3 regions of the Paeniglutamicibacter sp. GQ140 genome follow, and region 3 is predicted to be linked to each of the others. Evidence: riboswitches for the same ligand, from Rfam matches in the RefSeq annotation. Region 3 holds a riboswitch; each other region holds the start of a gene.

Region 1 (9,614 bases), on a different contig from region 3:
CCCTCGTGTTCCACCTGCTGCGCGCGGCGGGTGCAATCCCCTTTCCGATGGACCTGTTTTCGTTGCTGGTGTCCCTCGCGGCCACCGCCACGATCATTGCAGCATGGGTCCAGTGGCGCCCGCTGCGCACGGCCGCCGGCTTTCCCTTGGAGACTCCCAGATGGGTTGCCTTGCTCGGTATCACCGTTGCCCTGGTTTATCCCGGCCTCAAGACCCTCTGGGTTGCAGGCGGAAAGTGGCTGGCGCCCGAGGGCTCCCACGCAGTGGATGGGGCCTATCTTGCGCCGGTGGGACTTGCCGTGATCGGGACGGCGGCGACGGTGGTGGCCTTGCGGTGGTGGCGGCGCGATGCCCCGCGGTGGGCACACCCCACTGCAGCTGCCGGCGGCCTGACGCTGATCGGGCTCGGCACGGCGGGTCTTCACTCATCGCTTGCCCACGCGTCGAACGAAGGACCCTTGCTAGGCGTGCTCGTCTACGGTGGGTGGCTGATCTGGGGACTGGCGACACTTGGAGTCGCAGCACGTCTGTCGCACCGCCGCACGGACCCCCGCCGAACCACTTCGACTGTGCTGTGACGGCAGTACGATTCGGTTCGGCGGGCGGGCTGGACACGGCCATCCCTTCGGGATTCCGGGTCGGCGGCCGGCGTCGGGATGGGACAAGGCAGGGCCGTCCGGGTACAGGAAGGCCCCCGGGCGATTAATTCGCCTGGGGGCCAGTGCCTGGTGCTTGCCGGGGGAGCCCCCTAGCGCCGCTTGTCCACCTTGACGAAAACCGAGATTCCCAGGCCGATGGTGGCCAGGATCGCGCCGATGATGAAGGCCACGTGCGCGCCGGAGAACAGGGCGTGGGCCAGATCGGAACCCGTCTCGAGCCTTGCCGCCGAGAGCAGGGACATGACTGTCACGAAGATCGTGGTGCCGATGGCGCCGCCGAGCTGCTGGCCGGTGTTGAAGATGGCCGAGCCGTGGCCGTAGAGGCGGGGCTCGACGGTCGCCAGGGCCGATGACATCAGGCCGGTCATCAGCAGCGCCAGACCGATGGAGAAGACGATGTGGTTGATCATGAACATCCACAGCGCGGTGTCCGAATCCACCGTGACATACAGCCACTGGCCCAGGGCAAGCATGGCCGCACCCGGAATGAGGACCGGGCGGGGGCCGAAGCGGTCGTAGATACGGCCGAAGATCGGAGCGACCACGGCCTGGGCAAGCCCGCCGGGCAGCAGCATCATGCCGATGGACAGCGTGCTGATGCCGGCACCGGATTCGAGGATGATCGGGAGCATGACGATGGTGCCCAGCAAGGTGCCCATGGCGATCATGATCATCACCACGGAGAAGGTGAAGGTGCGTGCCTTGAACGGGGTGAGGTTCAGAAGTTCCCTGCCGTCGCGGGTCAGGCGCACCTGGCGCTTGATGAATAGGGCGAGGGAGACCAGGCCGACGGCGAAGGAAGCGACGGTCACGGGCAGGTTTTCGCCGGCATGCTCAAGGCTGGAGATGCCGTAGACCAGGAACCCGAAGGCCAGCGCGGAGAGCACGACCGAGAGGACATCGAGCGGAATCCTGCGTGCCTGCGAGGGTAGCTTGATGAAGATGATGCCCAGGACCAAGATGGCCACCGACAGTGGCGCCATGAGGATGAAGATGTAGTGCCAGGTGAAGGCGTTGACGATCGCGCCGGACACCGTGGGGCCGATGGCCGGGCCGACGGAGATGACGATCGAGTTCAAGCCCATGATGGCTCCGCGCTTGTGCACGGGAACCAGCTGAAGGGTCGTGGTCATCAGCAGCGGCAGCACGATTGCGGTGCCGATGGCCTGGATGATGCGGGCCACCAGCAGGACGGCGAAGCTCGGCGCGAAGACCGCGAGCAGCGTGCCGACCAGGAAGCTGGAGAGCGCGAAGATGAACAGGCTTCGGGAGCTGAAGCGCTGCAGCAGGTAGCCGGTGGTCGGGATGACAACGGACATGGTCAGCAGGAAGCCGGTGGTCAGCCACTGTCCGGCGGCGGCGGAGACCGAAAGGTCCGCCATGATCGCCGGGAGGGCCACGCTGAGCACGGTTTCGTTCAGGATCATCAGGAAGGCGGCAAGCGTCAGGGAGCCGATGATGCCGACGAGTTGCCTGGTGGGCAGTGTTGGCGGGGTCTGGCGGGCAGGGGCCGCCGGCGGGGAAATCGTGTCTTCTGTGGACATGGCCATCGGAAGCTACCTCTTCTGTAAGATTCGAACGACTAAAATCATGTCACGGTCTGACACCTTTGGTAAGTTAAAACTGTCAGAGTGTGACATGAAATATACTTGGAGGAGAGCCGCCCCCTGCCGGGGCGGACCTTCTTGCGAGAAAAGAGCCGAACCTTGGGTATCCGTGAAGAGCACCGCGCCCAGATGCTGCGCGAGATCCAGCGTGCCACGCTGGACCTCGTGGAGGAACAGGGCCTGGATGCCACGACGATCGGCGACATCGCCGCGCGCGTGGGCATTTCCGAGCGCACGGTCTTTCGCTACTACGGTTCAAAGGAACATGCGCTCATGCCCGGCCAGCAGAGCCTGATCGACACGCTGGTGTGCAGCGAAAGTGCCCACGCCGAGGCCTCCGGAATCCTGGGGGACCTTCTGGCGGTGTGCCGTGAGCTCTTTGCGCTGGAGGTCGCACAGAGCGATTTCCGCAGGATTTCCCGCCTGATGGTCCGGGAACCGGAGATGCTGCGGATTGTCGCGCGGCAGGAGCGGAACCTGGTGGAGGCCCTCAGTTCGGCGTTGGTCCAGCGGGGGCCGCTGAGCCCGATCCAGGCGCTCCTGGTTGCCGAAGTGGTCACCGCCGCCTGGCGTGTCGCCTGGCAGACTTTCGCCCGGCAGGAATTCGACGGCGTGGAGTCCGATCCGGTGGAACTCTTCGACGAAACCGTGCGTGAGTTGGGGAGCCTGTTTCCTCGCGCGTGAGGCCCGGACCCCCGGAGTTCAGTTACGACGGGTTAACTTAATGCGGATCGGCGGCCAGGGTGCCGGTTTCCCCGGCTTTTCGGGGCGAAACGGGGCCGGGGGAGAACGGGAGCCTCGCCACAAAAAGTGTCTGGACGCAGCAAATCGGGTAAGTTAGGGCTGTTGAGATCAATTCGGACTACACATATCCGATAAGACCGTTCAGGGAGACGCCACACCTATGGCCAAGATTATTTACACCCACACCGACGAAGCTCCGATGCTGGCAACCCACTCGTTCCTGCCGATTGTCGAAGCGTACGCCTCGACCGCGGGTGTAGAGATCGAGACGCGAGACATCTCGCTGGCCGGCCGCATCATTTCCGTCTTTGGTGATTACGTCACCGCCGAACAGCAGGTTCCCGACGCCCTCGCCGAGCTTGGCGCACTGGCCAAGAGCCCGGATGCCAACATCATCAAGCTGCCGAACATCTCGGCTTCCATTCCGCAGCTCAAGGCAGCCATTGCCGAACTGCAGGCCGCCGGCTACGCACTTCCGGACTACCCGGACAACCCCTCTTCCGACGAGGAAACCGACGTCCGCGCCCGCTACGACAAGATCAAGGGTTCCGCCGTGAACCCGGTGTTGCGCGAAGGCAACTCGGACCGGCGCGCCCCGTTGAGCGTGAAGAACTACGCCCGCAAGAACCCGCACACCATGGGTGCCTGGACCGCTGACTCCAAGACCAATGTCGCAACCATGGCCGAGGACGACTTCCGTGCAAACGAGAAGTCCGTGGTCATCGACGCGGACCAGAACCTCTCGATCCGCTTCGTTGGCGAAGATGGCGAAGTCAAGGTCCTGAAGAAGTCCCTGCCGGTGATCAAGGACGAGATCATCGACGGCACCGTGATGCACGCCGCCTCGCTGAGCGCCTTCCTGAAGGACGCGATCGCCCGCGCCAAGGCCGAAGACGTGCTCTTCTCGGCACACCTGAAGGCCACCATGATGAAGGTCTCCGACCCGATCATCTTCGGCCACGTCGTCAAGGCCTACTTCTCCGAACTCTTTGAGACCTACGGCGAGCAGCTCGAGGCAGCCGGCCTGAACCCGAACAACGGCCTTGCGGCCATCCTCGGCGGGCTCGATGACCTCTCCGACGACGTGCGCGCCGGCGTCGAGGCACTGATCGCCAAGGGCTTCGAGGAAGGCCCGGCCATCGCCATGGTCGACTCCGACAAGGGCATCACCAACCTGCACGTCCCCTCCGACGTCATCGTCGACGCCTCCATGCCCGCCATGATCCGCACCTCGGGCCACATGTGGGACGCCGAGGGCAAGGAACGCGACACCCTGGCAGTGCTGCCGGACTCCTCCTACTCGGGCATCTACCAGGTCGTCATCGACGACTGCCGCGCCAACGGCGCCTACGACCCGACCACCATGGGCACCGTCCCGAACGTCGGCCTGATGGCCCAAGCGGCCGAGGAGTACGGCTCCCACGACAAGACCTTCGAGATCAAGTCCGCCGGACACGTCCAGATCCTGGATGCCACCGGCGGCGTGCTCATCGAACACCAGGTCTTCCCGGGTGACATCTGGCGCGCCTGCCAGACCAAGGACGTGCCGGTGCGCGACTGGGTCAAGCTGGCAGTCAACCGCGCCCGCGCCTCGGCCACCCCCGCGGTGTTCTGGCTGGACGAGACCCGCGCGCACGACGCCGTGCTGATCTCCAAGGTCAACGAGTACCTCAAGGACCACGACACCGAGGGCCTGGTCATCGAGATCCTCTCGCCGGTCGATGCCACCAAGTACACCATCGAGCGCATCCGCCGCGGCGAGGACACCATCTCGGTCTCCGGCAACGTGCTGCGCGACTACCTCACCGACCTGTTCCCGATCCTCGAATTGGGCACCAGCGCCAAGATGCTTTCCATCGTGCCGCTGATCGCCGGCGGCGGCCTGTTCGAGACCGGTGCCGGTGGCTCGGCCCCGAAGCACGTGGCCCAGCTGGTGAGCGAAAACCACCTGCGCTGGGATTCCCTGGGCGAGTTCCTGGCCCTGGCCGTCTCCTTCGAGCACCTGGCCAACACCTCGGACAACGCGCGCGCGCAGATCCTCGCCGACACACTGGATGCGGCAACCGGCACCTTCCTGCTGGAAAACAAGTCGCCCAAGCGCAAGGCCGGCGAGCTGGACAACCGCGGCAGCCACTTCTACCTGGCCAAGTACTGGGCCGAGGAACTGGCGGCACAGACCAAGGACGCCGAGCTGGCAGCGGCATTCAAGGCCGTCTCCGAGGCACTGGGCGGCAACGAGGAGGCCATCGTGGCCGAGCTCGCCGCCGTGCAGGGCGCCCCGGTCGACCTGGGCGGCTACTACCGCCCGGTCGAGGAAAAGGTCGCAGCCATCATGCGCCCGAGCTCCACGCTGAACGCGGCGCTGGAACTGCTCACCAAGTAGTCCCTCCCCTTCCGCAAGGAAGCACGGCAGAGGCCGCCACGATCCTACGATCGTGGCGGCCTTCGTCGGTTAACCGTGCCCTACAGCCCGCGGCCGACCTCCCAGATGCTCTCGGAGGTTCCGGTGAGCAGGGCGTTGACGGAGGCGGCCTGCGCGTCGGTGAACGAGGCGATGTAGTCCACGATGGCCCGCGCCCTGCCCAGGCGCTCGATCTCGCCGGCCGGGACGTTGCCGGCGGGTCCGGGGGTCTGAGCGTAGAGCTGGCGGTATTCGCCGGTCGCCGCCTCGACCGAGTCAAGCAGCCGGCGCGGTGCGCGGGCCGCATCCTGCGGGTCATCGAGCCAGGCGGCCAGCCCCTCGGCCAACGACCTGATGATGCGGGTCTGCCCGCGCTGGTAGAGGGCCAGGTCGGAGCGTTCAAGCACAAAGCGCTCGTGCACGAACTTGAGCACCACCACGTCGTGCCAGGCCTCGTCGGCCAGGCGCACGTGGCCGCTGCGCACCCCGGGGTCCCTTTCCACCGCGATGGAGGCCTGCAACCTGTCGATCCAGCGGCGGGTGAAGCCGGTGACGGCGCGGTCCGCATCGAGCCCGCCGTCGTAGGGCAGGGAAAGCAGCCCCTCGACCAGGTCGTGGCCCACGCGCAACACCGAGGCCCGGAAGGCGTCGGCGTTCGCGATCCACGGGTCCTTGGCTGCCACCCGGCGCCAGGTGCGCTCCAGCCCGTGGCCGGGCAGCCGCGGGTCCAGCTCGCGCATATCCAGGCGGGCCAGGTCCGGCCCCGATTCGAGCCAGTGCCGCAGCTCGGTGGACACCAGCGAATACTGCAGCACCCCGGCGCGGTAGAAGTCGTCCAGGTCGTGCACCGCGTATGCAATGTCGTCGGCGATGTCCATGACCGAGCATTCCAGGGTCTGCTGGTGTTCGGCGATCTGCGGGAAAACCGAAAGCACGTCACGCATCTCGGCCTCCTCGATGTCGTAGGCCGAGTATTTCAGGGCGGCGTTTCCGCCGCCGAGGCCCACGCCGCGCGGCAGGAGTGCCGGGGACCGGGCCGGCAGGGAACGCCATTCGTTGCGGGTCCAGGGGTACTTGAGCACCGCCGCCCGCACCGCCCGGGTCAGGTTCATCCCGCGCGGGCTCGCGTCGCAGCTGTCCAGCGCGGTGAGGATGCGGAAGGACTGGGCGTTGCCCTCGAACCCGTCGGGCAGGCGCAGGATCTGCCGGGCGGCCCGGTCCAGTTCCTGTTCGCCCAGGTGCCCGAAGGGCGGGTGGCCCAGGTCGTGTGCGGCCGCGGCGGCCTGCACCACCACGGGATCGCAGCCGCCAAGCTCGGCCACGAGTGAGCGCGTCGGCTCGTCGGCGTTGCGCAACCCGATGGCAATCGAGCGGGCCACGGCCGAGACCTTGAGCGAGTGGGTGAGCCGGTTGTGCACCACGGTGCCCGCGCCGGCCTGCGGAATCACCTGGGTGACCGCCGAGAGCCGGGAGAAATAGGGGGAGAAGCGGATGCGTTCGATGTCGACGCGGAATTCGTCTTCGCCGGGCCGCGAGTCCTCGCGGATCGGCCGCTCGCGGCCGCCGGTCTGGTGGGTGGTGTTCCTGTAGTCCATGGTGCGCACCAGCTTAGTGCGCACCCGGTGCGGGCGCCCCGCGACCCACGGCATCTTCGGAGGATGGCGCGGATCATCTGGATCGGCGCCGAACCCCCGGAGCCGGTATCCGTCGACACAAAGGCGTCACAGAAACCGGGACGAGTCACACGCTGGAACCACATCCCCGTGAATACGGGTGTTCCGCGGGTTCCGGGTCCGTAACAATGTGACCGTCGCTCCGCCCGGAAATGACGCCGCATGGACACATGAAGTGTTTTTGCCCTTCGTGACGGCTGCATCGGCGAGCGCCTTGCGCACCTTGTCGACGCTGTTCCAAGATGAATGCATCAACCATCAAGAGCGGCTGAGAGATCTGGCTCGTTGACGCCGCAGCAACCATCGTCCGATGGATTCCCCTCGCGGGGACTCCGCTCGGCGAGGGTGCTAAGGCCAGAAGCGATGGAGCCGCTTCAGCGTTCACTCATCATCGCCGCAGGAAATCCGTGACGGATCCCTGGGGCTTTGGTGGCGATCCCTGATGCCTCCCTCGAATCGACGAGGAGACACGCATGAGCATTGAAACGACAGCCGCACCGCCGTCCCTGTCCTACGAGCTGTACCCGCCGGTGAACCGCGACGCCACCGAGGGGATCTTCAACAGCATCGCGGCCCTGGAGGCGACGGATCCCGACTACGTGTCGGTGACCTACTCGGGGTCCCCGACAAGGAGGAACGCGTCGCTGGAACTGATCGAGCACCTCATCCAAAACACCCGGCTGCGCCCGCTGGCGCACCTGACCTGTGTGGGGGAGAGCCGCGAATCCCTGCAGAACCTGATCCGGCACTTCATCTCCCTCGGGGTCCGCGGGGTGCTGGCCCTCCGCGGGGACCTGCCGACGGACCCGGATGAGTGGCGCGGGGAGTTCCCCTTCGCCCGCTACCTGATCGAGTTGATCCGCGAGGTCGAGGCCGACCACTCGGCCGCCCTGGCCGGCGGGCGGCTGGGGGTGGGCGTTGCCGCCTACCCGATCCGGCACCCGGAGTCCCCGTCCTTCGAGCACGACGTCGAGGTGCTGCTGGCCAAGGAGCGCTCCGGCGCGAACTACGCGATCACGCAGGTCTACTTCCGGGCCGGCGAATACACCAACCTCGTGGAATCGGCCCGCCGCGCCGGGGTCACCATTCCGATCATCCCCGGGGTCATCCCGCTGAACTCGCTGCGGCGCCTGAACCGGCTGGCATCGATGACGGGCATTGCCCCGGACCCGATCCTGGCCCACGCCCTGGAGACGGCGGACTCGGATGGCGAGCGCCACCGCATCGGCGTGGACGCCGCCGTCACCCTGGCCAAGCGCGCCTTCGACGACGGGGCGCCGGGCGTGCACCTCTACACCTTCAACGACCACCGCGGCTCCCTCGATGTCATCGAGCGGCTCGAATTGCCGCGGACCCGTGCCAGGGCGTCCAACGCCTGGGCAACCCGCGCCGCCGTCTAGACCCACACACCTTCCCATTACTTTCCACCACGCCAGAACAACAGGAGAATCACCATGACCAAGGCAACCTTCCCGGCAGCATCCATCCTCGGCTATCCGCGCATCGGGCCCAACCGCGAGCTCAAGAAGGCCCTCGAGGCGCACTGGGCAGCACGCACCGACGAGGCCACGCTGCACGCCGCCGCCCGTGAACTGCAGAACGCCAACCTGGCAAGGCTCACCGGGCTGGGCCTTGCGGCCGACGACGCCTCGCTTCCCGGCGACTTCGCCTACTACGACCAGGTGCTCGACGCGACCGTCGCCCTCTCGGCGCTGCCCGCCCGCTTCGCCGACCTGGCCGACGCCAACGGCGCCATCGACACCGCCGCCTCCTTCGTGCTGGCCCGAGGCGACGAATCCCGCGCCCCGCTGGAAATGACCAAGTGGTTCGACACCAACTACCACTACCTGGTCCCGGAAATCGGCGAAGCCACCCCGGTCAAGGCCAACGCCGCCGCCCTGGTCGAGTCCTTCGCGGCACACGCCGCCCAGGGCAACACCATCCGCCCCACCCTCGTGGGCCCGATCAGCTACTTGCTGCTGGCCAAGCCCGAGGACGGCGCACCTGCCGGTTTCGACCCGCTCTCGCGCATCGACGAGGTCGTTGCCGCCTACGGCGAGATCCTTGCTGCACTTGCCGCCGCCGGCGCGCCCTGGGTGCAGCTCGACGAGCCGGCACTTGTCACCGACCGCGGCGCCGCCCTGGCCGTCCCCGGTGCGCTCGCCGAAACCGTCTACACGCAGCTGGCCGCCGCCACGGCGCGCCCGGCCCTGCTGGTGGGCCTGGGCTACGGCACCGCCGGGGATCCCGCCCGCCCGGGCGCCACCCAGGGCCTGCTGGCCCGCACCGGTGTCGAGGCGGTGCACGCCGACCTGGTCCGCGGCGCCGTGCCCACCGCCGAATTCCTCGGCGACCTTGCCGGTTCCACCCTTGTTGCGGGCATCGTTGACTCGCGCAACATCTGGCGCAACGACCTGGCCGCCTCGCTGGGCACGCTCGCCTCCCTGCGCACCGAGGTCGAAAAGGCCGGCGGCACCCTGGCCGTGGGAACCGCCACCTCGCTGCAGCACGTCCCGCACGACGTCGCCCA
Region 2 (9,614 bases), on a different contig from region 3:
AACCCGGCGCCATCGACCTGGTTGCCGCCCATGTTCCCGCACACGGCCAGGACACCTTGGTCTCGGCCCTCACCAGGGCCACCTCGGCATTTGCCCGGGCCGGTGTCAGCTGGGTGCAAGACGCATGGGTGGAAACGGAATCCCTCGACGCCTACCTCGCCGCCGCACGACAGGGGGCGTTGCACACCCGGGTGAACCTTGCCTTCCGCGCGGACCCGTTGCGCTGGGCACGGCAACTGCCCGAATTTGCCGCAGCCAGGGACCGCGTGGTCGCCGCCGGTGGGGAACTGCTCAGCGCAAACACCATCAAGTTCTTCCTGGACGGGATCGTTGAATCGCACACGGCCCACATGATCGATGCCTATGCGGACTGCCCCGGCAGCCGCGGCCTGCCCAATTGGGAAGACCACTCACTCATTGATGCGGCGATCGCCGTGGATGCCATGGGTTTCCAGTTGCACCTGCACGCCATCGGAGACGCCGCCGTGCGTCAGGGACTGGACACCATTGCGGCGGTCGTTGCCGCCAACGGCCCACGCGACCGCCGACCGGTCATGGCCCACCTGCAGTCCATCTCCCCCACCGACCTGCCACGGTTCAGGGAACTGGGCGTCATCGCGAACTTCGAGCCGCTGTGGGCCCAGCGGGACACCGTCATGACCGAACTGACCTTCCCGCGGCTTGGAGCCGAACGCGCGTCACGGCAGTTCCAGATCGGCGAGGTCGCCGCCTCGGGCGTCAAGGTGTCCTTTGGCAGCGACTGGCCCGTCACACACCACCACCCGATGCTGGGCATCGGCACGGCAGTGACCCGCACAGGGCTGGCCGACCCCGACGTTCCTCCGCTGGCCGGGGCCCCCTACTGCGTTGTCGATGCCCTGGACTCCTACAGCACCCAGGTGGCCTACCAGGCCTTTGCCGACCACGAACGCGGAACCCTGGCAGCGGGGCAGATCGCGGACCTGGTCTGGCTGGAGAGCGATCCGCGCTCCAGCGCGGAACACGACGTGGCCGGCGTGAAGGTCCTTGGCACCTGGCTCGCAGGCAACCCCACCTATTTGGCAGCACCCGATCGAATATTGGAAGGAACACGATGAACACCAAGGTCTCGGCCCACGTCCCTGCAGTCGGCAGCATCCACGGCTCCCGTCCCACCGAGCTCAAGCGGGTCCTGGGCATTCCCTTCCTGGTGCTCTTCGGACTGACCTACATGGCACCCGTGACGGTGTTCACCACCTACGGCGTGGTGACCGGGGTGACCAACGGACATCTGCCGGCCGCCTACATCGTGGGGCTGGTGACCATGCTTTTCACCGCCTTCAGTTATGCCCAGATGTCCCGGGCCGTGCCCCAAGCCGGATCCGCCTACGCCTACACCCAGCAGGCCTTCGGCGGAACTGTCGGCTTTGCCACCGGCTGGACCCTGATGCTCGACTACTTGTTCATCCCGATGATCAATTTCCTGCTCATCGGGATCTACCTCAACACGCAATTCCCCGCGGTTCCCGCCTGGGCGTTCTCGCTGGTGTCCCTCGTGCTGGTGCTGGGCCTGAACATCATCGGCATCAAGTTCATCGGCCGGCTCAGCGCCACGGTGGTCGCCTCCTCGGTGCTCATGATCGGCGTCTTCGTGGCCCTGGTGCTCAACCAGGTCCTCAACGCCGATGCCCCAAGCCTGTTGGCACCGTTCTCCTTTGGCGCCGACGGCCTGGGCCCAATCTTCTCCGGCGCTGCCATCCTCTCGCTCTCGTTCCTGGGATTCGATGCTATTTCGACCTTGTCGGAGGATGCGAGGAATCCCGGCAAGACGATTCCCGCCGCGATCGTGCTCACCACCTTGGCCGGCGGTCTGATCTTCATCGTCGTTGGCTGGGCCGGGGCATTGATCCACCCGGACCACACCACCTTCGCCGACCCGGATGCCGCGGGCGTCGAGCTCATGGCAGGGGTCGGCGGTTCGGTGCTCACCGCGATTTTCGTGGCGGTCTACGTGGTGGGGTCATTTGGTTCGGCCATGGCCTCGCAGGCCAGCGTGACCCGAATCCTGTACTCCATGGGCCGCGACGGATTGCTGCCGCGCCGCATGGGCATGCTCAACCGCCGTTTTTCCACCCCCGTCTATGCCACCCTCGTAGTCTCCGCGGTGTCGCTGACCTACCTCTTCGTCAGCTTGGAGACTGCGGCCTCGGTGGTCAGCTTCGGGGCCCTGGTTGCGTTCTCCATGGTGAACCTTTCGGTCATCAAGACCTTCTTCATGGATGCGAAGTCGCGCGGTGCCCGCTCGGTGTTGCTCTACCTGCTCATGCCCCTGGTGGGATTCGCGCTGACCATTTGGTTGTGGACCTCGCTTTCCGGCGTCAGCCTCGTGGTGGGACTGATGTGGTTCGCGGCAGGAATAGGCTTTTTGGCCATCCGCACCAAGGGCTTCCGCACCACCCCGCCGAAGCTTTCCTTCGAGGACTGACGCCGACCCGGAAATGCCGCCCCACGAAGTTCCGGCATCGTGCGGGCGGCACCGCCGTTTGCGGGGCGGGACCTTCTAGTCCAGGTGCCGGTCCTGCCAACTGCGCATGGTCCAGCGGGATTTGGCTGCCGCATCCAGCGTCACCACGCCGGTGTTGGCCAGGGGCGTCGGACGCAGCAAGCCGGGGTCGAAGTTGGTGCTCCTGGACGCAAGCCAGGTCACCAGCATGGCTGCGTGGCTGACCACCACGAGCTTCCCGGTCCCCGCGGCGCGGGCCTGCTCGATGACCACGTTGAAGCGCTCCAGCGCGGTGTGTGCATCTTCGCCGCCTGCAACCTTGGCTGCCAGGTCGCCGGAGAGCCAGCGGAAAAAAACGTCGCGGTAGGCCAGCTGGGCCTCGGGGTCGTTGCGCATTTCCAGTTCCCCGGCGGAGATCTCGCTCAATCCCGCATGCTCGGCCATGATCAGGCCGCGCGACTCGGCCAGGGGCGTGGCAGTCATCTTGGCGCGCAGCAACGGCGAGGAGAAAACCGCGTCGACATCCTCAGCACCGAGCCGCTTCACGAGTTCCCGAACCTGGGCCAGGCCCGTCTCATCCAGCGGGGCGCCGGGGGCCGCGGTGTCCAGGGCCTGTGCCACGTTCGAGGCGGTCTGCCCGTGGCGGATCAAGATGAGTCTCATTCATTCACTCTAAATCGTCGCCGGTGATTTGGTACGATGAATCCAGCTTCACGAGATGCACGCCAGACTTGGGCTCCGACCCGGCGCGCGCACCAACCCCATGCTTCACGGGTGGTTCGGATGACGAAGCGGTCCTGGCAGCAGCCGCTGCCCTGGGGACAAGAGCACACGAAAGGCGCCGCCCCTTGCGCAATCAGTCACGTTCCACCGACACCTGTACCTCGTTCCACTCCGGGCACCGCACCAACCCCCGCGCCATCAGGAGCCTCATGTCCCGCCCCACGCTGTGGGCCCCCGCGGACGTCGAGGTCGCGATGTCGATGGCCCACGGACTGACGCTGCACGTCTTTGCCGGCGGGACGCACCACCAGGTGTTCGCCCACGACCTGCCGGAGATTTCCCACCTGCTGCGCGTTGCGCCGCAGCCGGCCCCCGGTCTGTCGCTGGGGCGGGTCAATTTCCACAACAGCGCGATCGCGCTTCCCGCGGACCCGCGGCACAGCGCCGGGTTGCGCTACTTCTCGTTCAGCACCGAACCGCTGTCGGCCTGCAACTTCGAGCGCGACGAGGCACTGGCCCGGGACTTCGAGTCCCTCACGGCCGACCTGCAGCTGTCCTAGCGAAAGATCGGATCGGCGGCGTAGCGCGCCAGCGCTTCCTTGTTGCCCGGGCTCAGGCGCAACAGGCGCTGTTCGTCGACGGAAAAGAATGCCAGGGTCGTGGCGGCGCGCACGCACACCCCGCCGTCCACGGGATCGTGGAACTCGTAGCTGATGTCGAAGCTCGCGCCCTTGATGGTGCTGATCCACAAATCCACGTGGGCCGGGACGTTGCGGTAGTCCAGCGGCTTGAGGTAGCGGACCCGGTGCTCGACGACCAGGATCTGCGTGTTCTCCGGGACCGTCGAGAACAGGTCGACCTGGGGCATGATGCCGGGCTTTCCGGTGCCGCCGGGCACCCCGAACCCGGCAATGCGTGCCTCTTCCATCATGCGAACCAGGTTCACGTTGTTGATGTGGCCGTACGCGTCCATGTCCCCCCAGCGCATGGGGACCTCGACGCGGATCTTCTGTTCGGGCATTCAGTCGATCCTTGCCTGGTCATCGGGGCAGATGATGCCCAGCGCCTCCAGCTTCTGGGCAATGCGCGCCCCGTCCGGCTCGTAGACCCATGGCACCCCGGGTGTGGAGTTCAGGATCCCCTGGCTGCGCCCGCCGGCCAGCACCGCCTCGGAGGGCGTCAGCTGGCGGATGACGATGGCTTCGACATGGTGCGGGTAGCGCCTGGCGAATTCGGCGTAGAGGTACGGATCGTGCTGTCCGTCGTCGCCGATCAGCAGCCACTTCATGTTCGGGAACTCGGCGGCGAGGCGCCGCAACTGGTCGGCCTTGTGCTGCATGCCCGAGCGGAACCAGCTGCGCTCGGTCGCGCCCCAGTCGGTGAGCAGCAGGGGGCCCTGCGGGTAGAGGTTGCGCGAGAGGAAGCGGGTGAGGGTCTGGGCCACGTTCCAGGCCCCGGTGGAGAGGTAGAAGGTGGGGGCGCCGGGCTTGTCGCGCATCAGCCGCTCCATCATCACCGGCATCCCCGGGGTGGCCAGGCGGGCGTGCTCGGAGAGCACGAAGGAGTTCCAGGCCGCCAGCAGCGGGCGCGGCAGCGCGGTGACCACGACCGTGTCGTCCACATCCGAGAGCACCCCGAATTCCTGCGCCCCGTCAACGACCATGATCGGCGCGGTGACGGCGGCCCCGCCCTCGGTATGCAGGCTGATCTCGTTCCACCCCGGTTCCAGCGAGGCGGCCACCCGGACATCGAGCACTCCCCCGCGGTCGGCCTGGACCGCGAAGCGCTCGCCGTTGATGTGCACCTCGACCTCGCCGTGCGGCACGATCGGGGCCATGAAGTTGCGCCAGCCGCGCACCCCGTCGGCGATGACCTTCGCCAGGTGGCGCCCGGCATCGAAGGCACCGGGCTTTGCCAACACCACGCGGGCGAAGATGCGCACCCAGCCGTTCTCCGGATCCGACAAGCCGTAGCCGGTGTAGGGCAGGACCGTGGGAACCATGCCACGTTCGCGGGCGCGCTCCGCGCGAAGCTCGTAAAGGCGATCCTCGAAGCGTGCTGCAATATGCCGGGCACGTTCGGATCCTGTTTCCTTGACCATGATGTCCAGTCTTTCATGAGCCGGGGGCATGCGGTGGATCGAAAGGATGACTCGCCGCCACTGCGTGAAAAAGACCAGGCCCGATAACACTGGCATTATTCTACGTTCCGTAGAAGAATGAGCCCATGATGTTTGACCACGAGACAGATCAACCAGTGCTGGTGCTCACCGAGGATCAGGCCTGGAGCCTCCTCGAGCGCACCGGCCACGGCCGCCTGGCCACGGCAGTGGGCAGCACCGTCGACATATTCCCGCTGAACTTCGGCTTGCTGGATCGGACCATCTATCTGCGCACGGCACCGGGCGAAAAGCTCGCCGCTCTGACGGTGCACGATGCGGTTGCGTTCGAGGCCGACGGCATCCTCTCCGACGAGGCCTGGTCGGTAGTGGTGCACGGAAACGCGCACCAGTTGCAGACCAGCGCAGAGATCGAGGAAGCGCGCAGTTCAGGCGTCTCCCCCTGGACCCCCACGCAGAAGCATGCCTGGGTCAAGATCGAGGCCACCAGCATCTCCGGGCGCCATTTCCTCCTCGGGGAACAACCCGAGGCGGATTAGGGGACATTGCCGCATACGGCCCCCACATCCACTGGGCCGAACGGCTGGTGATCAGACCTTGACGGCGCTGACCTTGTTCATGCGTTTGAGAAGGACGGCTGCTACGCTGACCGCAATCGTGGCAGGGTCCTTGCCCACCACCTCCGGGTCTCCGATGGGGCAGTCTATCCTTCCAATCACGGCTGCCTCATGTCCGCTTTCCGCAAGATTCTTGCGGAATCGCTGCCATTTGGCGTTGGACCCGATCAGGCCGATCGAGCCAAGACTCGGATGCCGCAACGCAGCATCACAGAGGTGGAAATCCTCCGCGTGGTCATGGGTCATGATCAGCACATGGGTTCCACTGGGCAACCGACTGAGCACTTCTTCACCAATGACGGCCAGTTTCGGATGAATGCGCGCCACCGCCGGTTCAAGAGCTTGCAGGCCCCGCAGGTTTTCCTCGCGGGAATCGCTCAAATACAGTTCAATGTCCTGCCGCGAAAGGATGCGGGCGAGTTCAAGACCCACATGGCCAACGCCAAAGACCGCCACCGCCGGGGGCACGGCCAGTGGTTCAAGCAAGATCGTCACTTCTCCTCCACAGCATTGTCGACCGTAGGTCGCAGGAGCCTTGTCATTCAGCCGCAAGGTCATGGTTTCGGGCACGTGCAGCGACTCGGTGAGCATTTGCCGTGCCCGTGTCACCGCGATCATCTCCAGGTTGCCGCCACCGATGGTTTCAAAAAGCTCGTCACTGGTGGCAACCATCTTGGTTCCGGCTTCACGCGGTGCATGCCCGCGTACTTGGACCACGGTGATCAACACCGCCGGGGCGCGACGTGCCCGAAGCCGCGTCACCGCATCAATCCAGGTCATGAGGATCGTCCGCTGATCATTTCGCTGTGCTCGCGGGCCGCCTGGACCGCCCAGAACACCGCTTCGGGCGTGGCAGGCGAAGCCAGCTCCACACTGGTTCCGGACGGGGCAAATTCCGCGATGGCTTGGCGCAATGCCTCGCGCACAGAAAGGGACAACATCAGTGGGGGCTCGCCTACCGCCTTGGAACCGTAGACCGCGCCCTCTTCATGGGCCTTGTCCAGTAGCGAGACGTTGAAGACTTCGGGCATTTCCGACAGGCTCGGGATCTTGTAGGTGCTGGCGCTCTGGGTCGCCAGCCGCCCCCTGGCGGGCCGGTCGCTGGTGTCCCAGCGCAGGTCCTCCAGGGTCAACCACCCCGCCCCCTGCACGAATCCGCCTTCGATCTGTCCCAGGTCGATCAGCGGGGAGAGCGAATCCCCCACGTCATGCACCACGTCCACCCGGCGCAGGGTGTATGAACCGTCGAAACGGCTGATCTCCACTTCACTGGCCGCCGCCCCATAGGCGAAGTACTTGAACGGTTCCCCCTTCATGATGTCCAGGTCCCAGTGCAGTCCCTCGGTCCGGTAAAAGCCCGCGGCGGACAGCTGGACCCGCTGGAAGTACGCGGTGTTTACCAGTTCCTGCCACGTGATGGATTCACGTCCGCCGAGGCTGGAGACGGTACCGCGACTGAACCGGATCTCGTGCGCTGGAACACCCAGCTTGACGGCCGCCACCTGGGCGAGTCGTTCACGGATCTGCTCGCACGCATCCTTTACTGCCCCGCCGTTCAGGTCGCTGCCCGAGCTGGCCGCCGTGGCCGAGGTGTTCGGAACCTTGTCGGTACGAGTCGGTGCGATCCGCACGGTATCGAGGGTGACTCCGAGGGTGGTGGCTGCCACCTGCAGTATCTTGGTGTGCAGCCCCTGCCCCATTTCGGTGCCACCGTGGTTCACCAGCACCGAACCGTCCTTGTAGACCAGCACCAGGGCGCCGGCCTGGTTGAAGGCGGTGAGGTTGAAGGAGATCCCGAATTTCACCGGGGTCAGGGCCAAGGCCCGCTTTGCATGCTCATGGCTCTCGTTGAAGTGGCCAATCTCTGCTTCGCGACGTTCGATCTGCGCACCCTCCAGCAGCTGCTGCCAGGCGGCCTCCATCCGTTCGGGATGGCGCACCGGCTGGTAGTACGGGGTGTCCTGCCCCTGGACGTAGAAATTCCGGCGCCGCAGTTCCCTGGCGCTTATCCCGAGTTGCGGGGCCACCCGTCCCAGGATGTCCTCCATGACCAGCATGCCCTGTGGTCCCCCGAAGCCGCGGAACGCCGTTTGCGAGGTCTTGTGGCATTTGGCGACCCGGCCGTGAACCCGGATGTTCGGTATCCAGTAGGCATTGTCAATGTGGCACAGCGCCCGGGTCAGCACCGGCTCGGACAAATCCAGGCTCCACCCGCCGTCAGCGGTCAGCGTCGCATCCAGGCCCAGGATCCTGCCTTCCTCGTCAAAACCGGCTTTCCAGCTGGCATGAAAACCGTGGCGTTTGCCGGTCATGGTGATATCCACCGTCCGGTCCAGCCGCACCCGCACCGGCCGCCCGGTGAGCATGGCCCCGAGGGCCGCCACCGCGGCAAACCCATGCGACTGCATTTCCTTGCCGCCGAAGGCGCCGCCCATGCGCAGCACCTGGACGGTGACCCGGTGCGCGGGGATTCCCAGTATGTGGGAGACGATGTCCTGGGCTTCGGTGGGGTGTTGGGTGGATGAATGGATCATCACCTGGCCGATTTCATCCATCATGGCCAGCGAGTTCTGGGTCTCCAGGTAGAAGTGTTCCTGCCCGGCGAACTCGAACTCCCCCTCAAACACCCGCGCGGCGTCCCCGAATGCGGCATGGCTGTCGCCCTTGTCGATCACCGGCTGGATTCCGTGGAAGCTTTGCGCGGCGATCGCGTCCTGCAGGGTGATCAACGAGTCGAGCGGTTCGTAGTCCACCTCAACGGCGGCTGCCCCGGCCTTGGCTGTTTCCAGGTCCTCACCGAGAACCCACACCACGGGCTGGCCGTAGAACATGACCTCGTCCACCGGCAGCATCGGTTCATCGTGTTTGGCACCTTGGTCATTGACCCCGGGGATGTCCGCTGCCGTGATCACCCGGACCACGCCGGGAACCCGGTAGGCCCCGTCGATACCCACATCCAGGATTTTTGCGTGCGCCTGCGTCGACTGCACCGGGTAGGCATGCAGCACCCCGACCAACCGCCGATCCAGGTCATCGGTGTACAAGGCGCTTCCGGTGGCATGGTCCACGGCGGATTCATGCGGATGCCACTCCCCGACGATTGGCCGCTCGGGACGTTGGGACAGCTGGCTCATTTGCCTTCTCCCGTCAACCGGCCGGTCTCTTGCAGTTGTGCGGCGAAGAACCGTTCCAGCGAGGAGGCAAGCATGGCCTTCCGGTATTCGGCGCTGGCCCGGTGGTCATCCATCGGGGTACCTTCCTCGCCCATCACCCGTGCCGCGGCGCGGATCGTTTCCAGCTCCCAGGCCCGGCCTTCGAGCACCATTTCGGTGGCGGTCGCGCGCAACGGGGTGGCCGCCACGCCGCCCAGGCCGATCCGCGCCTTGGTGATGATGCCGCCCTCGACGGCGAGCGCATAGCCGATGGCCACGCTGGAGATGTCGTCAAAGCGGCGCTTGGAGATTTTTTGGAAGGACGTCAGTTTGGACAGCGGCAGCGGGATGCGGATGGCGCTGATCAGCTCGCCGGGCCGGCGGACCGTTTGCCGGTAGCCGGTGAAGTAGTCGGCCAATGGCACCATCCGCTGGTCCGCCACCGAGCTGAGCACCAGCTCGGCTTCCAGGGCCAACAAGGCCGGAGGAGTGTCGCCGATGGGTGAACCGGTGCCCAGGTT
Region 3 (9,614 bases):
TCCTTCATGGCAGCGGAGCACAAGGTTGCCATCGTGGCCGGCGGCTATGAGCAGAGCGGCGACGAACGGCCCTACAACACGCTGGCGGTGCTGGGGGACGACGGGAAGATCCTGGGCACCTACCGCAAGATCCACCTCTACGACGCCTTCTCCTACCAGGAATCCAAGTCGATCAAGGCCGGGGACGTCGCCGAGGTCCCCGTGTTCGAGATCGCCGGCATGAAGGTCGGGGTGTTCACCTGCTACGACCTGCGCTTCCCGGAAATTGCCCGGAGGCTGGTCAACGAGGGTGCCGAGCTGTTGCTGGTGGCCGCCGCCTGGTTCAAGGGCGAGCACAAGATCGAGCACTGGGAAACGCTGCTGCGAGCCCGCGCGATCGAGAACACGGTCTGGGTCGCGGCCGCCGGAACCAGCTCGAGCCACACCATCGGGCACTCAGCGATCCTGGACCCCATGGGCGTGCCCATCGAGTACCTGGGCGACGACGCCGAGGGCCTGGTGACGACCGACGTCACCCGCCGGCGCATCGACGAGGTGCGCGAGTTCCTGCCCGTGCTGGCCAACCGCCGGCTGTAACAAGGCACTGCCCGGGGAACCCGTGCCGCCGCCGTCCAGGTGCCCGCACGGGTTCCCTTTTGCCTTCCCCCGGGGCCGGCGGATCGGCGCAAGCGAGGCGCCTGTATTAGACCAACGAATTTCACATTTTCCGGCATGTACGCTTCGGGCTCCGCCCACTACTATTGGTGCTCGATGTAACTCCAATTAGGCAGGACAGGGCAGTGGGCAATACCGATACACAAATGAATGAAGCCATCATCGAGGAATGGGCCGAGGCAACGGCGCAGGCCTACAACGACTCATTGTCCGGCCTGGACCTGGCCCGTGTGCCGAAGGCGGTGCGGGCCTTCATTGAACTGTATGGGCAGAGCAAGGACATGACCTTCAACTCCGACTACTCGCCGATCGACTACTTCGAGGAACACCCTGCCTCGGCGATCGGAATCATCCTCGACACCCCCGAGGCCCTGGAGTTGCTGGACGACGACGAGGAGGAGGCGCTCGAGGACATCCTCGGGTTTGCCGAGGCCTGGGCCGAGTTCGATTCGAACCAGCAGCCGGACCTTGGGATCTCCGAGGCCGACGACGACGACACCGAGTGGTAAAGACAGCCATGGCCCGCCGCTGAGCGTCGGGCCGGCACCGGAGACCGGGCGGGAGATCCCGCGGGTTCCCGCCGACGACGAAGGGTCCGTTCCCGAAACCACTTGGTTTCGGGAACGGACCCTTGTTCTTGCGCCGCCGGTCCTGCTAGGCGAGCAGCTGGCGCTTGGAGGAAATGACGCCGGTGTTGAAGCCGGCCAGGCGCAGCCCGCCGTGGAAGCGGGCGTGCTCGATCTTCACGCAGCGGTCCATCACCACGTTCAGGCCGTTGGCCTCGGCCTTGGCCGCGACCTCCTCGTGCCAGGAACCCAGCTGCAGCCACAGGGTCTTGGCGCCGACGGCGATCGACTCGTCCAGGACACCGGGCAGGTCGTCGTGCTTGCGGAAGACCTCCACCAGGTCCGGGGTCTCCGGCAGGTCCGCCAGCGACTTGTAGACCGGCTGGCCCAGGATCTCATCGAGCACCGGGTTCACGAAGTAGACCTTGTACTTGGAGGAGGACAGCAGGTAGGTCGCCACGAAGTAGCTGGCGCGCGAGGGCTTGTTGGAGGCGCCCACGATCGCGATCGACTTGGTGTTGCGCAGGATCTCGAGGCGTTCGGCCGCGTTCGGGCCTTCCCAGGTGCGGATCTGGACTGCGTTGCTCATTACTTGGCTCCCGTCACGGCGGCCGCGCGGGCGGCGTCGATGGAGCAGGCCGCCCCGTCGTAGCTTTCCCCGGCGGGGGCATCTGCCACCTGCTGCGAGGCGGTCAGCGCCTGGTCCAGGTCCCAGAGGATGTCCTCGAGGTCCTCCAGGCCCACCGAGAAGCGGATCAGGTCCTCCGGCACGCCGGCGGCAACCAGCTGCTCGGCGGAGAGCTGCTGGTGGGTGGTGGAAGCGGGGTGCAGCACCAGGGTGCGCACGTCGCCGATGTTGGCCAGGTGGCTGGCCAGCTGCAGCGCCTCGATGAAGGCGGTGCCGGCGGCGCGGCCGCCCTTGACGCCAAAGCTGAACACCGAGCCGACGCCCAGGGGCAGCAGCTCCTTGGCGCGCTCATGGTGCGGGTGCGAGGGCAGCCCGGCATAGTTCACGTAGCTGATGCGCTCATCGGCCTCGAGCCATTCGGCCACGGCCTTGGCATTGGAAAGGTGCGAGTCCATGCGCTGGGGCAGGGTCTCGACTCCCTGCAGCAGCTGGAAGGCCGACTGGGCCGGGAGCGCCGGGCCGATGTCGCGCAGCTGCTCGGAACGCAGCTTGGTCAGGAAGCCGTACTCGCCGAAGTTGTCCCACCAGGAGACGTTGCCGTAGGAGGCCACCGGCTCGGTCATCGCGGGGAACTTGCCGTTGCCCCAGTTGAACGTGCCGGCCTCCACGACGACCCCGCCCAGGGTGGTGCCGTGTCCGCCGAGGAACTTGGTGGCGGAGTGGATCACGATGTCGGCGCCGTGTTCGATGGGGCGCAGGAGGTACGGGGGAGTCAGCGTCGAGTCGACCACCAGCGGGAGGCCCGCGGCGTGGGCGACCTCGGCCAGGCCCTTGAGGTCGGCGATGTCGCCCGAGGGGTTGGCCACGACCTCGGTGTACACGGCCTTGGTGTTCTCCTGGATGGCGGCGGCGAACTCGGCCGGATCCGTGGAGTCGATGAATGTCGTCGAGACCCCGAAGCGGCGCAGGGTCACGTCCAGCTGCGTGATGGTGCCGCCGTAGAGCTTGGAGGAGGCCACGATGTGGTCCCCGGCCCCGGCCAGCGCGGCGAAGGTGATGAACTCGGCGGCCATGCCCGAGCCGGTGGCCACCGCGCCGATGCCGCCCTCGAGGGACGCAATGCGCTCCTCGAATGCGGCCACCGTGGGGTTGCCGATGCGCGAGTAGATGTTGCCGTACTTCTGCAGCGCAAAGAGGTTGGCTGCGTCGTCGGAATCTTTGAAGACAAACGAGGTGGTCTGGTAGATCGGAACGGCGCGCGAGCCGTGCTCGGCGTCGGGGGTGCCGCCGGCGTGCAGCGCACGCGTGCGGAATCCAAATTGGTGTTCGGCCATGGTGGCTTGCGACTCCTTGTCGACTGGTTCTTCGGCCCCGCGCATGCGTGGGGCCATCGCGGCAGGAATCCCGGGATCAATGTCGCTTACCCGTCCGGGTTCGGGCGGAAAGCAGCTCCATCGTTTCTGGCGGTAGCACCGTAACCACCGGCTGTGGCAGGTTGCTGCGGCGTCATCAAACCAGATCTCTCGGCCGCTCGGGATGGTTGTAACAGTCTCTCAATATGTCCGATTGTGACCCAAGTTTGAGTCCTTACGTTGCGCGAGGCACAGCCCGCGCGATTCCCGGCCGCCGCCGCGCAGCGCCTATGCTCGAGCCATGGACACCGCGCTGGCACTGGTACGACACGGGCAAACCGACTGGAACCTCGCCGGGCGCCTGCAGGGGCGCACCGACATCGAACTCAACGGGACGGGCCGCGAACAGGCGCGCGGGGTTGGACGGAAACTTCGGGGCCAGGGCTGGGACCTGGTGCTCGGCTCGCCGCTTTCCCGTGCCGCCCGGACCGCGCAGTTGATCGCCGAGGAGCTTCAGGCCGAAACCGGCGACCCGGTGCCCGAGGTGATCGAGCGCGGCTTTGGCCCGCTCGAGGGCCGGATCATGGCCGAGATTCCCGACGCGGAGGCCAGGCTGCTGGCGGAGCGGACCGAGGACAGGCAGGACGTGCTGCACCGTGCGGTGCCGGCCCTGCAGCGGCTTCTCGAGGCGAATCCCGGGCGCCGCATCCTGGTTGTCAGCCACGGCGCCACGATGCGGATCGTGCGCGACGCGCTCCCCGGCGAACCGTTGGGCACCAAGGTGGAAAACGGGGAAGTGGTCCACATCGATCCGACGCGGCTGGCGGAACTCGTGCGGGAACTGGCGCCGGCGATCGCGCGCTGAGCCTGCCCGGCCCCCCGGCTAGGCGTCGATCACCAGGTCCGTCCGCGCGGTCGAGCAGCACGGCAGGAACTTTCCGGCCTCGATTTCCCGTGCCCGGATCCCGCCCTGGTGGTTCATCTCGACGTCCCCGGAGAGCTTGACGATCTTGCAGGAGCCGCACATGCCTTCCTGGCAGTTCGCGCCGATCCTGACACCCGCCCGTTTGGCCGCGCCGAGGATCTTTTCCTCGGGATTGATCAGGACATTGATGCCCGTGCGAACAAAGGACAGGGTGAGGCTTCCGGTGCCGACGGTGTCGAACGAAGAGGCGTCGGGGGCGGAGGGGTCCGCTGTTTCCTCGGGCTCTGCCTCGGTGGCCGGAACCTCGGAATCGACGGGTTCTGGTGCGGCAAAGTCGGGGTTGGCCGCCTCGAGCGGCATTCCAGTGGCCTCCAGGGTTCCCTCGTCGTCGTAGGCCGGTTCGTAGAGACCGAGCGCGCTGGGCTGGCTTTCGTAGTAGTCCTCCGCGGAATCGGCGATTTCCTCGGCGATTTCTTCGGCGATCTCTCCGGCCAGGGCGACTTCGGCCTCGTATTCCAGGATGGTCTGGCGGTCTCCGGAGAAGAATTCCATGTGGATGGAGGTGTCGTCGACGCCGACCGCGGCGAGCAGTTCGGACACGTTGTTCAGGTAGCCCTCGGGGCCGCAGGCGTAGACCTGGCGTCCGTTGGCGTCGGGCGCCACCTCGTCGAGCATCGCGGTGGACAGCCGTCCGGTGAGGCCTTCCCAGTCCTCGGGTACCTGGCGGTCGCCCAGGGAGAAGTGGACGGCGACGCGGGAGTCCACGGTGGCGATGTAGCCCAATTCCTGGTGGAAGGCGAAGCCCCCGGGTTCGGCCCCGTGGTACAGCACCACCACGTCGGCCTGTCCGGGCAGTGAGTGGATGGTCCGCAGCATGGACATGATGGGGGTGATTCCGGCTCCCGCGGCCAGCAGGAGGTAGCGTGCCCGCCGGTCGGCGTCGGGCAGGTGAAAGGCGCCGACGGGCCCGAGCATCTCGAGCACCGTGCCGGGTCCGATGTTTTCGTGCACCCAGGGCGAGACCCGGCCCTTGGGATCGCGCTTCACCGTGATGTCGAAGGTCCACGGTTTCGTGGGCGAACTGGACAAGGAGTAGCTGCGGTCCATCGGGTCCCCGCCCTCGCCGTTCACGGGGAAGGCGATGTTCACGTATTGGCCCGGACGGAACGCCAGGGGCGCGCCGTCGGCGCGGCGGAACACGAAGGTCAGCATGCCCCCGACCTCGGGAACAATCTCGACGCATTCGGCCAGGAACTCCTGCGGATGCCAGGGGCCCAGTGCGCGGGCGGCACTGGCAGGTCCCTCGGTGCTGCCCAGCACCCGGTTCCACGGCATTTCCAGGCCGCGAATGCGCTGTGGCTCCTGATGGGGCGCGGTAATGGTCGTGGTGGTGGGCTCGCTCACGGTCGTAGGCTCGGTCATGGTTGAGGTGGTGGGCTCGGTCGTGGTCATGGTCACGACAGGTGCTCCTGCACGCGCTGGACGTACCAGTTGATGAATGCCTCGACCTGGTATTCGCTCTTCATGTACGGGCCGGGCTCGTAGGCGGGGCTGTTTGCGCCCTTCTGGCACAGCTCGACGAACGCCTTGTCCTGCAGGTTGGTCTGCTTCCAGGTGTGCGTGAGTTTCTCCAGGTCGTAGTCGTCGCCCTCCACGGCGTCATCGGCGACCAGCCAGGTGGTGCGCACCAGGGTCTGGTGCTCGTTCACCGGGAACACGGCGAACGTGACGACGTGGTCGCCGAGGAAATGGAACCAGCTGTTGGGTTGCAGGTGCATCGAGCAGCGGCCGAGGCGGAAGTCGCGCAGGTCCCCGAGCAGCTTCTTGGAGAGCCGGTGCCCATCGGGCGAGAATGATTCGCCGTCGCCGTCGAGGGACTCGCGCGAGATGCGGATGCCCGCGACGCGGGTGTCGAGCTCCTCGACGACCTCGTAGGGAATGCCATAGCGCTGGCAGCGCTTTTCGAGCGCGGCCTGGGCCTCGGTATTGCGGTCCCAGACCTCCTCGAGGTGCGGGGGGATCAGGCCCTCGGTCAGGCCCCAGGTGGGGAAGAGGGAGCAGGCGAGTTCCGGGTGCCCGTCACAGTGGTAGCACTCCCGGTTGTTCTCCATGACGAGCTTCCAGTTGCCCTCCTCGATGATGTTCTGCTGGTAGGCGACCTTCGCCTTCGAGAGGTCGTGGGGGGCCAGATAGGGCTCGAAGATCTTCGCGGTTTCGTCGAAGTCGGCCGGTGCTTCCTCGGCAATGCAGACGAAGATGAGGCCGGCGTTGACGCGGCTGTGGGCGCGCTTGAGGCCAAAGCATCCCTTGTCGAACTTCGTTTCCCCGGGCGCGGAGGCGTGGATCAAGTCGCCGCTGGGGGCATAGGTCCAGGAGTGGTAGCCGCACACGAGGTTCCCCGTGGTCCCGGCCGACTCGGTCAGGACCCGCGCGCCGCGGTGGCGGCACACGTTGTGCAGGACATTCACGCCGCCCTCGTCGTTGCGCAGCACAATCAGTGAGTAGGGTCCGTAGTCGACCGTCACGTAGTCGCCCGGTTCCGGGAGCTCCGCGACGCTTGCGGCAAAGAGCCAGTGTTCGCCGAAGATGGCCTGCATGTCGATCTTGAAGATCGCCGGATCGGTATAAAACGGCGCGTCAAGGGAATACCCTTCGCGCCGGAAGTCGAACAACTCGGCGATCTCGGCCAGCTGCTCTGCAGGCAATGACGAAGCGAGCTTGCCGCGTGAAGACAGGGGCACGTTCACTGAAGCAGACATGTGTTTACTCCTCGGAGGAATGGGGTGGCAGGCGGGGTCGTGGATCCGGATGGTGATCCATGTCACCGAAATGCTGAAATCTTCTTACTCACGAGGGTAGGGATTGACGCTCTGCAATAAAAGCGCAATATTTTGGGGATAATGATGCAGAATGGGTGCATGATCGACCCGCGACTCACCACGCTCAGAGTGTTTGCCCGGACCGGCACCGTCGGGGCAACCGCGGAACTCACCGGATACTCGCCCTCCGCGGTGTCGGCACAGCTGCGTGAGCTGCAGCGCGTGCTGGGCATGCAGCTGCTGACGAAGGACGGGCGGGGGGTGCGACTGACGGCCACCGGCAGGTTCCTCGTGACGGGCTCCGACGCGTTGATGACGGAATGGGAGCGGCTGCGGGCCGCGGCGCTTCAGGCCGGGGAGCAGGTGCAGTCCCACTTCGGGCTCGGCGGATTTTCCACCGCGGCCGCCCAGCTGCTCGCGCCGCTGGCCGCGGCGCTGCGCACCTCGCGCCCGCAGGTGGTGGTGCAGGTGTTGGAGGCGAACCCGGACCGGTGCTTCGACCTGCTGGTCGCCGAGCGCATCGACCTGGCGGTCATCGTTGCCATGCAGTCCCAGACCTATGTCGAAGAAGACCCGCGCTTCGAGCAGACCACGTTGCTGAACGATCCCCTGGACGTGGTCCTCCCCTCCGACCATCGGCTTGCATCGCGGGCAACGGTGACGCTCGAAGAGCTGGCGACTGAACCGTGGATCACCGAAGCCCCCGGGTCGACCTATCACTCCCTGTTCACCGCGGCCTTCACGGCAGTCGGGGTGACTCCCCGGATTGCCCACGAGGCCGTCGAGTGGGAAACCCAGATCGCCTTCGTCGGCGCCGGGATGGGGGTGGGGCTGCTGCCGCGATTGGCGCCCCTGGGAAGCGCGGAAAATGTGACGCGACTGCGCATCTCCGGCCAGGGACAGCCCTCGCGCAGAATCGTCGCCGCCGTGCGCAAGGGCAGCATCTCCTCGCCGCTGATCAAGGAATCCCTCGGTATCCTGCAGCGGCGGGCAAAGCGAATCCTCACCGAACGGCTGGAGGACGAAGTCTAGGACCACGCGACCCCCGACGCCGTGCCGCCGGTGAGCTGCCGGACGCCGCTGCCGACGGGGCAAGTCCTTCTGGTGGAGACCGCCTGAAAATCCATGCGGACTAGGCCTAGAAACCCCTGCCCGCCGAGGCGCACCATGTGTGCATGAGCGAATCGTTTTTTGGGAACCCCGGGAATTACGCCCGATGCGCGAAGACCTACGACGCCATGATCGGCTCAAGGCTCTACAACAAGGTTTTCTGGGGCACCGACCCCCGGCAGTATTCAATCTTCGCCGCACAGGCGATCGGCTCCGGGCAAGGCCCGCTGCTGGAGGTGGCGGCCGGCACCGCACAGGCCACCGCGACGCTTCACGTGGCCAGCGCACGGGAGACGACGTTGGTGGACATGAGCGCCCCGATGCTGGAGCTGGCGGGCGAGTCAATCGCCCGTGCCGCCGGCGGCACGCTGCCCGAGCGGATCACCCTGGAATGCCGGGACATGCTCGCGCCCGGCGCGGACCACCGTTACGAAACCATTCTGGGGCTGGGGCTGCTGCACCTTGTCCCGGACGTCGCCGCCACCGTCGGTGCGCTGGGGCGGCAACTCGAGGAACACGGGAAATTGTTCCTGGCCTCGTTGGTCAAGGGGTCGGCCCGGTCCAACGCCTACCTTGCGCTGCTGAAGGCCCACGGCGACATCGCGTGCATCCGGACCGCCAACGAGCTCTTTGACCAGGTGCGCGCCAGCGGGCTTGGACCGGTCACGCTGTCCCGGCGCGGGTCCATGGCCTACGTGGAGATTTCGCGCTAGCTGCGTCGGATCGGGCGGCGCAAACCGGCACCGAAGCCGCGGACGCCGCGCCGCTGAACTGCGGTATTCTGGCCGCAGAGGTGTTCAGCGTGAGGGAAAACGGGGCCTTGGAGAAGGGCCGTGAGAGTTTTACGCGGCGGGAATGGAAGGCCGCGCACGGGTACCTTGCGGCGGCGCTGGACGAGGCGCAGCCGGACGGATCAGACCTGTTGAAGCTGGCCATCGTCGCCTATCTGCTGGGCCGCGATGCGGAAAGCCGCGAAAGCCTCGAACGCGCATACCATTCCCACGTGGCCGCCGGACGGTTTTCCGACGCGGTCCAGGCCGCATTCTGGCTGGTGCTGCAATTGGTCCTCGGCGGCGGCGCAGCCCAGGCACACGGGTGGATCGCCAGCGCCAGGCGGCTGTTGCCGCGCTGCCCGCCCGACTGCGCCGCACAGGTGCTGATGCTGGTCCCGGAGACCCTTTTCCGGCTGGAATCCGATCCCGGGTCCGCGCTCGCCGGGGCGACCACGGTGCTCGAGGCCGGGGAACGGCTGGGCGACGCGGACCTGCTGGCATTCGGCACCCTCGCGCGAAGCCAGGCCCTGATCCGGCTGGGACGGATTGCCGAGGCCCTGCCGCTGATCGACGAAGCCATGCTGGTGGTCACCCGCGATGCGGTGTGCCCGATCGCCGTGGGCATCGTCTATTGCGCCGTGATCTCCGAGTGCCGGAGGATCTTCGATGTGCCGCGGGCCCGGGAGTGGACCGATGCCCTGGGCGCCTGGTGCGACCGCCAGCCCGACTTGGTCCCGTACCGCGGGCAGTGCATGGTGCACCGTGCCCAGCTGTTGCGCCATCGCGG

The links. Region 3 has a riboswitch for S-adenosylmethionine ahead of AC6CHY_RS10215 (O-acetylhomoserine aminocarboxypropyltransferase/cysteine synthase family protein). Riboswitches for the same ligand answer to the same signal wherever they lie in the genome.
Region 1: another riboswitch for S-adenosylmethionine. It lies ahead of AC6CHY_RS08635 (methylenetetrahydrofolate reductase); the one in region 3 lies ahead of AC6CHY_RS10215 (O-acetylhomoserine aminocarboxypropyltransferase/cysteine synthase family protein).
Region 2: another riboswitch for S-adenosylmethionine. It lies ahead of AC6CHY_RS09355 (hypothetical protein); the one in region 3 lies ahead of AC6CHY_RS10215 (O-acetylhomoserine aminocarboxypropyltransferase/cysteine synthase family protein).

The regions. Positions count from the first base shown of each region.
Region 1 covers NZ_JCAXDW010000005.1:39,922-49,535, reverse strand. Annotated here, with positions in the region: gene AC6CHY_RS08660 (hypothetical protein) at 1-578, shown strand, start outside; gene AC6CHY_RS08655 (MDR family MFS transporter) at 749-2,203, opposite strand; gene AC6CHY_RS08650 (TetR/AcrR family transcriptional regulator) at 2,366-2,950, shown strand; gene AC6CHY_RS08645 (NADP-dependent isocitrate dehydrogenase) at 3,171-5,393, shown strand; gene AC6CHY_RS08640 (deoxyguanosinetriphosphate triphosphohydrolase family protein) at 5,474-7,060, opposite strand; SAM riboswitch class I at 7,337-7,454, shown strand; gene AC6CHY_RS08635 (methylenetetrahydrofolate reductase) at 7,558-8,484, shown strand; gene metE (5-methyltetrahydropteroyltriglutamate--homocysteine S-methyltransferase) at 8,539-9,614, shown strand, end outside.
Region 2 covers NZ_JCAXDW010000005.1:197,208-206,821, forward strand. Annotated here, with positions in the region: gene AC6CHY_RS09340 (amidohydrolase) at 1-1,097, shown strand, start outside; gene AC6CHY_RS09345 (APC family permease) at 1,094-2,464, shown strand; gene AC6CHY_RS09350 (histidine phosphatase family protein) at 2,540-3,145, opposite strand; SAM riboswitch class IV at 3,192-3,316, shown strand; gene AC6CHY_RS09355 (hypothetical protein) at 3,331-3,765, shown strand; gene AC6CHY_RS09360 (acyl-CoA thioesterase) at 3,762-4,226, opposite strand; gene AC6CHY_RS09365 (App1 family protein phosphatidate phosphatase) at 4,227-5,306, opposite strand; gene AC6CHY_RS09370 (pyridoxamine 5'-phosphate oxidase family protein) at 5,432-5,863, shown strand; gene xdhC (xanthine dehydrogenase accessory protein XdhC) at 5,915-6,721, opposite strand; gene xdhB (xanthine dehydrogenase molybdopterin binding subunit) at 6,718-9,075, opposite strand; gene AC6CHY_RS09385 (xanthine dehydrogenase small subunit) at 9,072-9,614, opposite strand, start outside.
Region 3 covers NZ_JCAXDW010000006.1:32,735-42,348, forward strand. Annotated here, with positions in the region: gene AC6CHY_RS10200 (carbon-nitrogen hydrolase family protein) at 1-576, shown strand, start outside; gene AC6CHY_RS10205 (hypothetical protein) at 801-1,163, shown strand; gene AC6CHY_RS10210 (CoA-binding protein) at 1,309-1,809, opposite strand; gene AC6CHY_RS10215 (O-acetylhomoserine aminocarboxypropyltransferase/cysteine synthase family protein) at 1,809-3,182, opposite strand; SAM riboswitch class I at 3,297-3,391, opposite strand; gene AC6CHY_RS10220 (histidine phosphatase family protein) at 3,502-4,065, shown strand; gene AC6CHY_RS10225 (ferredoxin reductase) at 4,084-5,547, opposite strand; gene AC6CHY_RS10230 (aromatic ring-hydroxylating oxygenase subunit alpha) at 5,580-6,884, opposite strand; gene AC6CHY_RS10235 (LysR family transcriptional regulator) at 7,044-7,976, shown strand; gene AC6CHY_RS10240 (methyltransferase domain-containing protein) at 8,120-8,767, shown strand; gene AC6CHY_RS10245 (LuxR C-terminal-related transcriptional regulator) at 8,857-9,614, shown strand, end outside.